Linked DNA regions of Arachidicoccus terrestris. The protein of the gene in region 1 interacts with the protein of each later gene in a pairwise test. Links are inferred from orthologs where the notes say so. Each region holds a gene or a part of one and is shown in the gene's direction. Other genes may lie near its edges. The genes, in order: ruvA and ruvC.

What was found.
Region 2: the proteins of ruvA (region 1) and ruvC interact in binary tests that used the Escherichia coli proteins (3 or more experiments, as listed by UniProt). The link is inferred for Arachidicoccus terrestris from one-to-one orthologs.

Annotation. Positions count from the first base shown.
Region 1 is NZ_CP083387.1:3,152,002-3,158,386, forward strand. What follows is about bases 285-3,089. They hold ruvA (Holliday junction branch migration protein RuvA), read left to right. Parts: upstream 285-1,292; coding sequence 1,293-1,886; downstream 1,887-3,089. Other genes in these bases: K9M52_RS12250 (beta-ketoacyl-ACP synthase III), read right to left, coding at 285-1,086; sov (T9SS outer membrane translocon Sov/SprA), read left to right, coding at 1,992-3,089. Also shown: more of K9M52_RS12250, read right to left, coding at 97-284; more of sov, read left to right, coding at 3,090-6,385. UniProt on the Escherichia coli protein: The RuvA-RuvB-RuvC complex processes Holliday junction (HJ) DNA during genetic recombination and DNA repair.
Region 2 is NZ_CP083387.1:2,446,665-2,453,026, reverse strand. The notes cover bases 1,916-4,697. They hold ruvC (crossover junction endodeoxyribonuclease RuvC), read left to right. Parts: upstream 1,916-2,893; coding sequence 2,894-3,502; downstream 3,503-4,697. Other genes in these bases: K9M52_RS09630 (amidophosphoribosyltransferase), read right to left, coding at 3,517-4,697; K9M52_RS09640 (lysylphosphatidylglycerol synthase domain-containing protein), read right to left, coding at 1,916-2,628. In the rest of the region: K9M52_RS09650 (RNA-guided endonuclease TnpB family protein), read right to left, coding at 1-72; K9M52_RS09645 (DUF3108 domain-containing protein), read right to left, coding at 795-1,592; more of K9M52_RS09640, read right to left, coding at 1,615-1,915; more of K9M52_RS09630, read right to left, coding at 4,698-5,364; K9M52_RS09625 (NADPH-dependent FMN reductase), read right to left, coding at 5,607-6,152.

The DNA of each region.
Region 1 (6,385 bases):
ATTGTGAATTTACTTACATATTGGCATTCGACAAAATAAAAGCAGCTGTACTTTTGAAAGTGCAACTGCTTTTTATGGTTTCGTTTAAGATCCTCGTTAATAAGCCCATTTGACATAAGTTGCCCCCCAGGTAAATCCGCCACCGAAGGCAGCCATGACCAGTTTGTCGCCTTTCTTTAGTTGTTTTTCAAAATCCCAGAGACAAAGCGGGATCGTACCTGCGGTCGTATTACCATATTTGTGGATATTAATCATCACTTTTTCTGGAGGTAAGTTAATTCTTTCACGGGTCGCATCAATGATTCTCAGGTTAGCCTGATGGGGTACCAACCAGTCGATATCCTCTCCTGTCAGATGGTTCTTCTCCAGCAGTTCCTGGCTCACATCTGCCATGCCTGTTACCGCAAACTTAAAAACATGTTTGCCTTCCTGATAGATATAATGTTCCCGGGCGGCCACTGTTTCGATAGTGGCCGGACGAAGGGAGCCGCCTGCTTTCATATGCAGGTGTTTGGCGCCAGATCCGTCACTGCGTAAAATAGAATCCATCACGCCCACATCCTCCGTTGTCGGTTCGAGTAATACAGCGCCCGCGCCGTCGCCAAAGATAATACAGGTTGTTCTGTCCGTATAATCTACGATGGCGCTCATTTTATCGACACCAACAACCAAAACTTTTTTGTTTTTGCCGCTCTCAATGAGCGCAGTGCCCATATTCAGGGCATATAGGAAGCCGCTGCAGGCAGCGCTGATGTCAAATCCATAGGCATTCTTTGCTCCGATCTTATCACCGATCAGGTTGGCGGTAGAAGGGAAAACCATGTCTGGCGTTACGGTGGCACAAATGATACAGTCAATCTCCAGCGGATCCAGCTGTTTTTTTTCCAGAATTTGCCCAATGGCTTCCACCGCCATATCACTGCTGGCTTTTGCCGGGTCTTTCAGTATCCTTCTTTCTTTAATGCCTGTTCTTGTCGTAATCCATTCATCGGTTGTATCAATGATCTTTTCCAGGTCGGCGTTCGTGAGTCTGTCCTCTGGTACGTAACCTCCTACCGAGGTAATTGCGGCGCGTAATGTATTCATGAAATATCAGTTATTTCGAATAATGTTTTCGTATTACAGTAAAAAATAATGGTCAAAAGTAACCCAAAGTGATGACATCTGAAAATCTGGAGATCTAAGCGGTTATATTTTAATAAAATATAATTTATTTAAATCTATATCGATTGTCGCTTTTATGCTATTTTTGGAGCTGTTGGAGGATTAATAGCTTTTTAAAACTTATAACTATGATCGCTTTCGTCAGAGGCCGTTTTGTACATAAAACGCCCGCTAATGTCATTGTTGACGTTGGCGGCGTCGGTTATGACCTGCAAATCAGCCTGAATACCTATTCCGCTATTAGCCAACAGGAAGAAGGTCAGTTATTTACCCATTTACATATTACGGAAAACGCGCATACTATGTATGGTTTTGCGGACCCGAGTGAAAAAATGCTGTTTTTACAGCTGATCTCTGTTTCCGGCGTAGGCGCTTCTACAGCCCGCATGATGTTGTCCGGTATGAAGCCGGAGGAGATCATCAGGGCCATTGTTCAAAACAGTGCGACAGAACTGGAAAAAATAAAGGGGATTGGCAAGAAAACGGCGCAGAGGCTTACACTGGAACTCAAAGATAAACTCGCTAAACTCCATGATCAGCAACTGATGGCCGGCATGGAAGCGGTGGGCAGGTCTATAGAATCTGACGCCCTGGATGCGCTCGTGGCATTGGGTATCAGTAAGCCGATGGCGGAAACCGCGATCCGTAAAACGCTGAAAGGCGCAGGTGATACCGTGCCGGATCTGGAAAACCTGATCAAATTATCGCTTAAGAATCTATAATCCTGCTTTCAATAAATTAGCTTATCTGATTATACTTTCAAGGCTAAAATTCCGTTTTAATACTTTGGCAGAGATAAATTGGCCAAGATTAGTGAGAATCCAGCTTTGAGTATTAAATATTATAAACTTCTCTATCGATTATTATGGGTAGCCGTTATCCTTATGCCGGCTGCTTTGCGACTTAGCGCGCAGTCGCTGGCGGATTCAGCAGGCAGGCCCTTTTATCCTTATCCCATTCATGATTATTACAGATACCGGTTTACCGACCCGGGGCGCTCAAAAAACGTTTTTGACCAGGACCGGTTAAGGGACACCGGTTTTTTTAAGACCTATGTCCGTTATGATAGTATCACAGGCAAGTATATCTATTTTAAAAAGGCTGATTCTTTAAGGCAGCCCTATCGCGGCAATATCCAGATCAGTAAAGAAGACTTTTTACACCTGCAGGGAGACGTACAGAACAGAGAACATTTCTATCAGCTTTCCCGTTCGCTGGATTTGCTCAATTTTAAACAGCCCCGTCCTAAATCCAGAATAGATTCTACACTTTTTAACCGCATCTTTGGTTTGACTGGAGATGGCAAGAAAGTCGATGTAACGCCCCAGGGCAATGTTGATCTGTCGCTGGGATATGAAGGGCAGAATATTCAAAACCCCACGCTTTCAGAAAGGGCCCGCAAGACGGGAAACTTCAATATCGATGCCGGCGCTAATTTAAACTTACTGGCAAAGGTCGGCAGCAAACTCCTGCTGCCGATTACCTATAATACGCAGAGTACCTTTGAGTTCAACAATCAGTTTAAATTAAAATACGTGGGTAAGGAAGATGAACTCCTGAAACTGGTTGAGGCAGGAAATATCTCTTTTGACAGTAAAGGGACGCTTATGCCCAGTATCCAGAACCTCTTTGGTGTCAAGGCGCAAATTCAACTGGGTAAACTTTTTGTAACAGGCGCCTTTGCCAATAACCGGTCTGAAAGGCAGTCCATTACCTTGCAGGGAGGAGGACTTGCCCAAAAAGTGAACATTTCCCTGGGAGACTATGATGAGAACAGAAACTTTTTACTGGGTAATTATTTTGAAGCGCATTTCAACGAGGTTATGCACGACCTGCCGGTTGTCAAAAGTCAGGTCAGGATACTTAGAATGGAAGTCTGGGTGACGAATAAGACCGGTGCCACCACAAACGTCCGCAATATCGTGGGGCTGATGGACCTGGGAGAAAATACGCCCTACAACAGCAATATCCAATCACTGCACTCCTATAATGGCTTGCCCGATAACGGTGCGAATGATTTATATTCATCTATTTTATCAGGCGGGCAAACCAGAAATCCTGCATTGGTTACATCCATTCTGCAGGCCAGGGGGCTCCAGCCGGTTCGGGATTTTGAGAAGACTTACGCCCGTAAACTGGACTCCACTGAATATACCTATAACCCGCAGGCCGGATTTATTTCCTTAAATCAGCAGTTATCTCCTGATGCGGTACTGGCGGTTGCATATCAGTATACTTTTAACGGTAGAACCTATCAGGTAGGAGAATTCTCACAGGATGTTGCCCTGGATTCTACCCAAGGTGTTCAGAAAGTTCTGTTTCTGAAGTTGCTGAAGGCGACTGCTCAACAAGTCAGGCTGCCGACCTGGAACTGGATGATGAAAAATATTTACTCCCTGAATGTCGGTGGCTTGCAGTCAGATCAGTTTAACCTGAATGTTTATTATAAGGAGCCTAGCGGCGGTACTAAAAGATATTTACCTGATCCTTCAGGTGCGGTTAAGGGCAAATCGATCATTTCTGTATTAGGCGCAGACCGGCTGAACGCCCAAAATGACCCTGCGCCGGACGGGCAGTTTGATTTTGTCGACGGTTTTACGGTTTTACAACAACAGGGGAAAATTATATTTCCTGTATTGGAACCTTTCGGCAGAGATCTGGATTCTCTGGCGTACCCGGGCGTGGATCAGTCGGTTAAAGATAAAGTAATCTATTATGCACTCTATGACAGCATAAAAGCTATTGCAAATACCTACGCAAATCTGGACCGGTTCGTTTTGCAGGGGACAGTTAAAGGCAGCTCCAGCTCACAGATCAGCCTTGGTGCTATGAATATCCCGGCCGGATCAGTAACGGTTACCGCCGGCGGACGCATGCTGGTGGAAGGATCGGATTATACGATTGATTACAATCTGGGGATGATCCAGATTGTTAATCAGACCATTTTGAATTCAGGTACGGCCGTCAACGTTCAATTTGAGAATAATGCCAATCTGGGCGTTGCTCAAAGGAACTTTATGGGCCTTAGGCTGGATTATCTGGCCAGTGATAAATTTTTTATCGGTGCCACCATGGAGAAGCTCACCGAGCAGCCCTATACGTTTAAGACGAATTATGGAGAAGATCCGATCAATAATACAATGTTCGGCGTGGATTTTAGTTACCGGTCTGATTTTCCGGGTCTGACAAAGTTACTGGACAAGATCCCTTTTTATTCGACTACGGCGCCCAGCTCCATCAATGCTTATGGTGAGGCGGCTGTGCTTAAACCGGGGCACGCTAAACAGATCGGCTCGGGGTCTGACGGCACCGTTTATATTGATGATTTTGAAAGTTCAGATAATCTTTTTGACCTGCGCTTTCCGTTTACTGCCTGGGCGCTGGCCTCCACGCCGGCGGGTAACGGTTTATTCCCTGAGGCGACGCTCAACAATAACCTGGATTATGGAAAGAACCGGGCGCTTCTTTCCTGGTATAATATTGAACCTACGTTGCAGGACAGGACCAATTCCAGTAACCCGCTGCATAAGAACCTTTCGGAGTTGAGCGATCCGCGTGTACGACCGGTGTATGAGGGGGAACTGTTCCCTAAACAAAGCGTACTGTCGTCGGCTTTACAGTCGACGACCTTTGATCTGTCTTATTATCCGACTGAGCGAGGCCCTTATAATTTTTCCAGCCTTGCGGGTGACATTGACCGCAATGGAAAACTAAGCCGGCCCGCCGACCGGTGGGGAGGGATCATGCGATCGCTGGATCAGACGGACTTTGTCACCAGTAATGTGGAGTATATCGAATTCTGGTTACAGGATCCCTTTATTATGGATCCGGGTAGCACGGGAGGCAAACTGATCTTCAATCTGGGAGATGTGAGTGAAGATATCCTAAAAGATGGCAAGCGGCTTTACGAAAACGGGCTCTCTACCCCCAATACACCGACCGCGGTGGACAGCAGTTCCGTATGGGGCGTAAGTCCGGTCAATCCCATTCAACTGACTAATGCGTTTAATAATGTCGCCAACGACAGAATACTACAGGATGTCGGTTTTGACGGTATGGGAGATGATGCAGAAAGGCGAAAACATAGTATATACCTCCAGACCCTGGCGGAAAATTTCGGAACGGCTTCTCCGATCTACCAGCATGCCTTAAAAGACCCCTCTGCAGATGATTATAAATGGTATAGAGACGGTTCCTATACAGCCGGCGACGGAATTCTGGCCCGGTATAAATATTATAATAATACGGAAGGGAATTCTCCGGTGGCCGGTACCAATGGCAGTGGTGCATCTGCTGCGGTGATGTATCCGGACAATGAAGATCTTAACGGTGATAATACCGTGAATGAAACGGAACAGTATTTTGAATACGACCTGAATCTCAAACCGGGCATGAGTCTGACAGACCCCTATATCGCGGATGTCAGAACGATCACACCAAAGCTGGCCAATGACAGCACGACCAAGGAAAAATGGTATTTGTTCAGGATCCCGATTAACTCTTTCACCGGTAAAGTGGGCAATATTGCAGATTTTAAATCCATTCGTTTTATGCGGATGTATCTGACAGGTTTTAACGATTCGGTGACACTGCGTTTTGCCCGCCTGGGACTGGTACGTAATAACTGGCGGCCGTTCACCTATAACCTGGATACGACCGGTTCTTACACCTCATTGCCGCAAAATAGTACGACAGCGCTGACCGTCCTTTCTGTCAATACGGAGGATAACAGTGAAAGGCTGCCGATCCCCTATAAAATGCCGCCCGGTGTCCGGCAACTGCAGTCAATCATGGCGGCCGGCGGTGCCTCTAACGGATCTGTATACCTGGAAAAAGAACAATCCATGAGCCTGCATGTAACAAATCTCTTGAAAGGAGACGCAAGGGCGGTCTTTAAAAACCTGCAGCTGGATCTCAGGCAATATGGAGAGCTTTCCATGTATTTGCACGCAGAGTCGCTTCCGGGCAGCCGCCAGGTAAGCAATGGTGAGCTTACCGCTGTGATACGTATCGGACAGGATTTTCTGGATAATTATTATGAAGTGAGAATACCGCTGCAGGTGACACTTCCCAGCGCGACAGCCACTGCGGAACAGATCTGGCCGGAGCTCAATCATCTGAAGCTCGCGCTTCAGGACCTGGTTGCCTTAAAGCTGCGGCGTAACAGTAGCGGGCATCCCATTAACGAGATCTACCGGGAGGGGGTAAAGGGTGAGACCTA
Region 2 (6,362 bases), 700 kb from region 1 along the record:
GGCCAGAAAATTAATCTGCTCCCCTTCGGGGTAGATCCGAAATTTATAAGCTTTCAGGTGCGTGCTTTTCACAATTTAATTTTTTTTACAATAGAATGCCTGTACCCCTTTAATGTGGTCTTATACGACCAGGGCATGATTTCAATAATATTTGGATTGATGGCTGTTCTTACTGCTTATGGCAAAGCGGCAGATGTACAGTCAGGTCAAATCAACGAAGTAGGTTCGTCATCGTCTCTATCAGTGCTTTTCCGATGACGGGGCAAAATTAACCTATTCCACACGGGTAGACACTTGAAAGCGAATGAATGCTGTAGAGGGCTGCTGCAATGAATATGGCACGGCCAATACAGATGCAAAGGTAATCAAGCCAGATAGTACAGCAAAATAACAGGCGTGAAAAAGCAGGAAATATCAAAAATAAAGGAGTAAAATATTCGTCGAAAAATTTGGCAATTTAAAACATTTGGATTCAACGTCCAGAATGCCCGTCACCACAGGGTTATGCGTAAATTTTATATATGTGATGATTCTAATCTGGGACTTTTAAAAATGGGATATTTTAGACATGTATTTTCCGGGCATATAAAAACATCCCGAAATATTGAATATTTCAGTGCAGCACATTCAGATTCTATCATTTATCGTTGCTGACCATAAGCCTTTTCTCCTTTGGCATAAATCAGGGAAAGAGCAAATCCGTTTCATAAGCCTGTAACGGCTTATGAAACGGATTTGCACAAAATATATATCAAGGGCATTTAACGTAACAGCATCATCCTGTCGGCAGCCCTTTAGTCTTTAATTTGTGAACTTAAGGGATAACGAAGATTTTTATATCCGGTTAAATCAACTTTTACACTGCCGACAACAATGGGGCTTTGTACCCGAAGCGGAATATGATTGGCGTCATCGCTGACCCATACGGTCATCTTTTCTCCGCCTTTAAACATTTCTCCTTTGATGAGCAAAGGCTTGAATTTAATTGCATTAAAGGTGCCATATCGTGTCTTGATCTTTTCTTTCCCCAGATAGCGGATATAGAGATGATAGAGTTCATCGCTTAAAAACATTTCAAAAGGGATTTTATCCCCCACTTTGCACTTGGAAAAATCGATACTTCTGGCAGTAAATACAGCACTGACGACATCCTGCACGCAATCCGGCACTTTAAACACGCCTTTATTGGTAACAGCGGTATTGGTCTGCTTATTAAACACAATATTCTCATTTCGTTTATAGCTGCCTTCTCTTATTTTACGGATAAATTTTAGCGGCTGCATTGTAGCCGTGTCAATATAGGACTCATAGTTATCGCGAACCTTAAAAATCCAGTCATAGGACGAATTGGATTTACCAACAGCGGCCACATGATAGACAGGGCGGTTATTCAAACGGGTCAGCGTGGTCTTTACGGTCGCATTTCCGGCATTAACATATATACCTGCGACAGAATAATACACTGTCAAGGTAAACTCTTCCCCTGCCTTAAATGAAGTGTTTTTCAGATGACACATGCTGCTGTCACCCGGCTGCACAGGTTTAAAGGCAAAGCACATTATAATTAACCCTATTATCCAAAATTTTTTCATGCTTGCTTTGTTTTTGGTATCCTTATTCAGTTTTCATCGCTTTGATCTCAGTTCGCTTAAATATTCTCAAACTTAACACAAACAAACTTCCTACCAAAGCAGGAATGATTAAATTAATGAGCCAGATGAAGCCCGCCGCACTCACGATCCCCAGTGTATTACTGCTAAACAGCCCAAAGACCTTAATACTGATCTCTCCTCTCACACCCAACTCGGCTATCGGAATCGTGGGTACGATCGCTATCAGTAAAAATAAGATACTTACCGACCAGATGGCCTCTTTCAAAGGCATCATTACGTTAAAAAGGTAAAACATTAATACGTATTGAGCAATAAAAACTGAATACCGGCAAAAGGCCAGTAAAAGTACACGTAGTAAAAGCTTCCTGTCAAATTCTTTTAGACTGTCAATTAACAGCCGATGTTTATAGACAAAAGGGATTTTTTCAAACCAGTTAACAAATAGAGAAATTTTAAAATATAACAGGAGAAAGAATCCGATAAAGATAATCACAGCGTAGACCAATGCCTTCAGCCAGAAACGGGTAAGGCCGGTATTTTCCAGCCCGGCCGATGGTACATAATGCATCATGAACTCCAGACCAATGACGCCAATCACCAGCGTAACGATCACCTGGCTCAGGCTTCCCATAAAGCTGACGGCCACTGACTTTAAGCGATTCCCTTCCTGCATGTAGAGCATTCTTCCTAAATATTCACCCATGCCGTTGGGGATAAATAAAGAGAAGGAAAGGCCGGATAATACAGCCTTGAAACCGGTCATCAGACTGACTTTCTGCACTGGGCGGATCAATAACTGCCATTTTCTTGCCTCCAGGCTCCAGTTCAGCACCATCAGCAAAAACATCAATATCAGCAGATAAGCATGTGAACTAAAGGTTTCTTTAATGGTATCCCAGGATTTTGGGAGGTTGGGCTGTTTTTGAATCTTATTATATATAGAATAAGCCAGCACGACAAATAGGATCGGGCCAACCACATAGTTCAATATTTTTTTCCAGTTTTGTTTGCGCATGTATGCTGATCTTATGGCAAAATTCCATGTTTTATTTTACAATTTGCTGATTATCTATGTTTTTATATATATTTTGTAGACTTTATGGCATTTGAATCTGTTCAGCCGCTATATCAACACAACATTTTGTCGGTCAAAACCGTCATTTAGCGGTCTTATTCCCACAGCAAACATATTCTTTAGTATTTTTGTTCAAAATCAATGTGCTGACGCCCCGGTTAATAAAGGTTGTAAAGCAGTTCAACCGGGCATTGGCCTATAACATATGAGTAGCAAGACCGACAATAATACCGTCATGAATCCGCATCCGATCATTCTAGCCATTGATCCTGGTTCGATCAAAATGGGATGGGCCATTATTAAAGCGGGGACGGGTAATCCGGAATTAGTCGCAATGGGAACTTTATTGCTTTCCTCTTACAAGGACATCTATCAGCGATTGGAAAAGATCCATACGACGGTAGGGGAACTGATCCGGATTCATAAACCGGCTACTTTTGCGATCGAAGCACCATTTTACGGCAAAAATGTCCAGAGTATGCTAAAGCTGGGCCGGGCACAAGGGGTGGCGATTGCAGCTGCCATGCAACACGCTATCGGCGTAACGGAATATTCTCCTAAAAAAGTAAAGCAGTCGGTTACCGGCAATGGTAACGCCAGTAAAGAACAGGTGTGGAAAATGCTGCAGCAGATTTTCACCATCGAGCAGAGCCCAAAATACTTTGATGCTTCCGATGCCCTTGCCGTAGCACTCTGTCATCACTACCAAAGCAGGTTTCTGCCAGGCAGAAAAAAAGTTATGAAAAACTGGGAAGAGTTTCTTTCTAAAAACGAAGACCGGATCGTAAAGACCCGGCCTGCTTCGAAAAAATAACTTACTGCTAAAAATTAATATCCTCTGGAGTTCACACCTTCCATATAATTAATAAAGGCCTTATTGACCACCCGGTTACCCCCTGGTGTAGGATAATTTCCGGTAAAATACCAGTCACCCGTATTGGTGGGGCAGCTGTCATGTAAATCTTCAATGGTCTGGTATATCACCTCTACCGGTACAGTTACATCTTCGGGTGTAATTAATTCAGCGATTTTATCAGAGATCTCCTCAGGTGTAAAGTCTGCATAAATTCCCTGTACCGCATTTTCCGTGTGCATCTCATCCCTTTTCTGTAATTCCAGGCATTTATTAAAGACATCCTGGATCACCTGTTCGGTGCCCCTGTCTTTATGCAACGCCAGTGCCGCCCTGAACGCCACAAAATCGCCCATGCGGCTCATATCAATTCCGTAACAGTCGGGATATCTGATCTGCGGGGCAGAGGATACCACGATAATCTTTTTAGGCTCCAGGCGTGACAGCATCCGGACAATACTTTCTTTCAGCGTGGTTCCTCTTACAATGGAATCATCGATCACCACCAGCGTATCTTCATTCCTTCTGACTGTGCCATATGTAATATCGTATACGTGTTGCACCATTTCATTACGGCCGGCATCAGCTGTAATAAAGGTGCGCATTTTGACGTCCTTGATCGCAATCTTCTCCTGTCGGATCTTACGATTAACCATCTCTTCCAGCTTCTGCTCATCAAAGTCCCCGTTCCAGCTCATAATACGCTGAACTTTGATTGTATTCAAATAATCTTCCATTCCTTTTACAAGGCCATAGAAGGCAACTTCTGCCGTATTGGGAATATACGAGAATATGGTATTCTTAAGATCAGCGTCGATGAGATCCAAAATGCGTTTGCTTAAGTGATAACCGAGTGCAATTCTTTCCCGGTATATCTTCTCATCACCCCCACGGCTAAAGTAAATTCTTTCAAAGCTACAGGCTCTTCGCTCTTTGGGTTCAAGAATCTGCTCAACTTGATGATTTCCTTTTTCATCTACGATAAGAGCGGTGCCGGGCATCAATTCTTTAACCTCATTCTCACCAACATTGAATGTTGTTCTGATGGAGGCTCTTTCACTGGCGGCCACTACAACCTCATCATCCGCATAATAATAAGCCGGACGAATGCCATGCTCGTCACGTAACACAAAACTCTTTCCATTACCAATCAGGCCGCTGACTGTATACCCGCCGTCGAATAAACTGGCGGCCTGTCTCAGGATATTGGCGACATTGATATTATTACCGGTAGCCGCTGCTTCTTTTACCAGAAAATGGTGGACGATCTCCATCATAGCAGCCAGATCACTCTGCTTCTGGAAAGTACCGGGTTCCATACCAATAATTTCAAACAACTCTTTCGTATTAACCAGATTGAAGTTCCCGGCCATCGCCATATTGGTCGCCTTGTTCAGGCTCCGTTTAATGAAGGGGTGACAGAACTCGACGTCATTTCTACCCTGGGTACCGTAGCGTAAATGTCCCAATAGCAGCTCGCCCAGCATCGGTACGTGGCCTTTCATGATTTCCGGCTGAGACTGAATTTCGGGGAGGTATTTCTCAAGATCACCAATTTGGGTACCGATCTGTGAAAAGATATCAGAAATCGGCTGTCTGGCATTACTGCGCAGGCGGTGTAAAAACTCATACCCGTTTTCCACATCCAGTTTTACAGTAGCGACACCTGCGCCATCCTGGCCACGGTTGTGCTGCTTTTCCATCAATAGGTATAACTTATTGAGGCCGTAGGAAACTGTTCCGTATTTTTCTAAATAGAAGGAAAGTGGCTTTTTCAAACGGATATAAGCCAATCCGCATTCATGTTTTATTGCGTCGCTCATTGGATAGAATAGAAAGTGCAAAGTTACACTAAGTATTTATCTTAAAAAAGAAATCAGCCCATCTGCCTGACAGGCGGTGAAGAATTCAGTATATTTTACCGTTTTTTTGGCCCGCTTCAATCATACATCTGACTGAATGGCAATTATTTATTAGCACTAAAGGCACCCCGTCCATAAAAAGAAATTGACCTTTGTTAACAATTGAAAAGCGGTCTATACCGCTTTTGCCCAGACCACCTTTGTTATCCATGGATTTTTTCGGCCAGCCAGAGAAATTCCGCCACAAAATTATCTATATTGGACTGAAAAACTTCCGCTGTCAGGTTGCCCGATGCGTCAAATTTCTTATCCACTTCTCCGATCACCAGCATCTGTGCTGAAGGAACACCAAACAGGGCCAGGGAAAAATGTTGCAGATCCATTGCAGCCCGGATACCCCCTAAAGCGCCATTAGAGGCTGTCACCAAACCGAACGCCTTATGCAGCTGTTTGGGAAAATGTCCAAACCAGTTAACCAGTGAGGGCGCCATGGTGCCATTATATTCCGGTGTCACCAAAATAAAAGCATCCGCGGCAAACATTCTTTCAGCCAGGGGCCGGATGTTTTCAGGCGCATGAGCCGGTGTAAAATAAACCTTATCAATAAAGGGCAGGGGATGTTCTTTTAAATCAATCAAACCAAAATTGTGTTGAGAAGCCACTTCACTTAAATGTGCCTGCAGGTATTTGGCGGCTCTAAGCGTAATACTTTCCTGTCGGGCACTTCCTGATACAATTTCTATGTTCATGTATGTTATTTTGTACGTTGTTCTAATAGACCGGGACCGCTTTGCCTTTTTGTCTCATTTTCCAGTCCTTAGATAAAGATTAAGGCGCAAAGTTACATATAGTTCAGCGTTTATCGGATCAACCATACATATTAATCCTGTTCTGCCCGCCTTGGCGCAAGGCGGGCTTTAATGGCAGAAAGTGGCTATCTTTTTATTATTGTGACAATA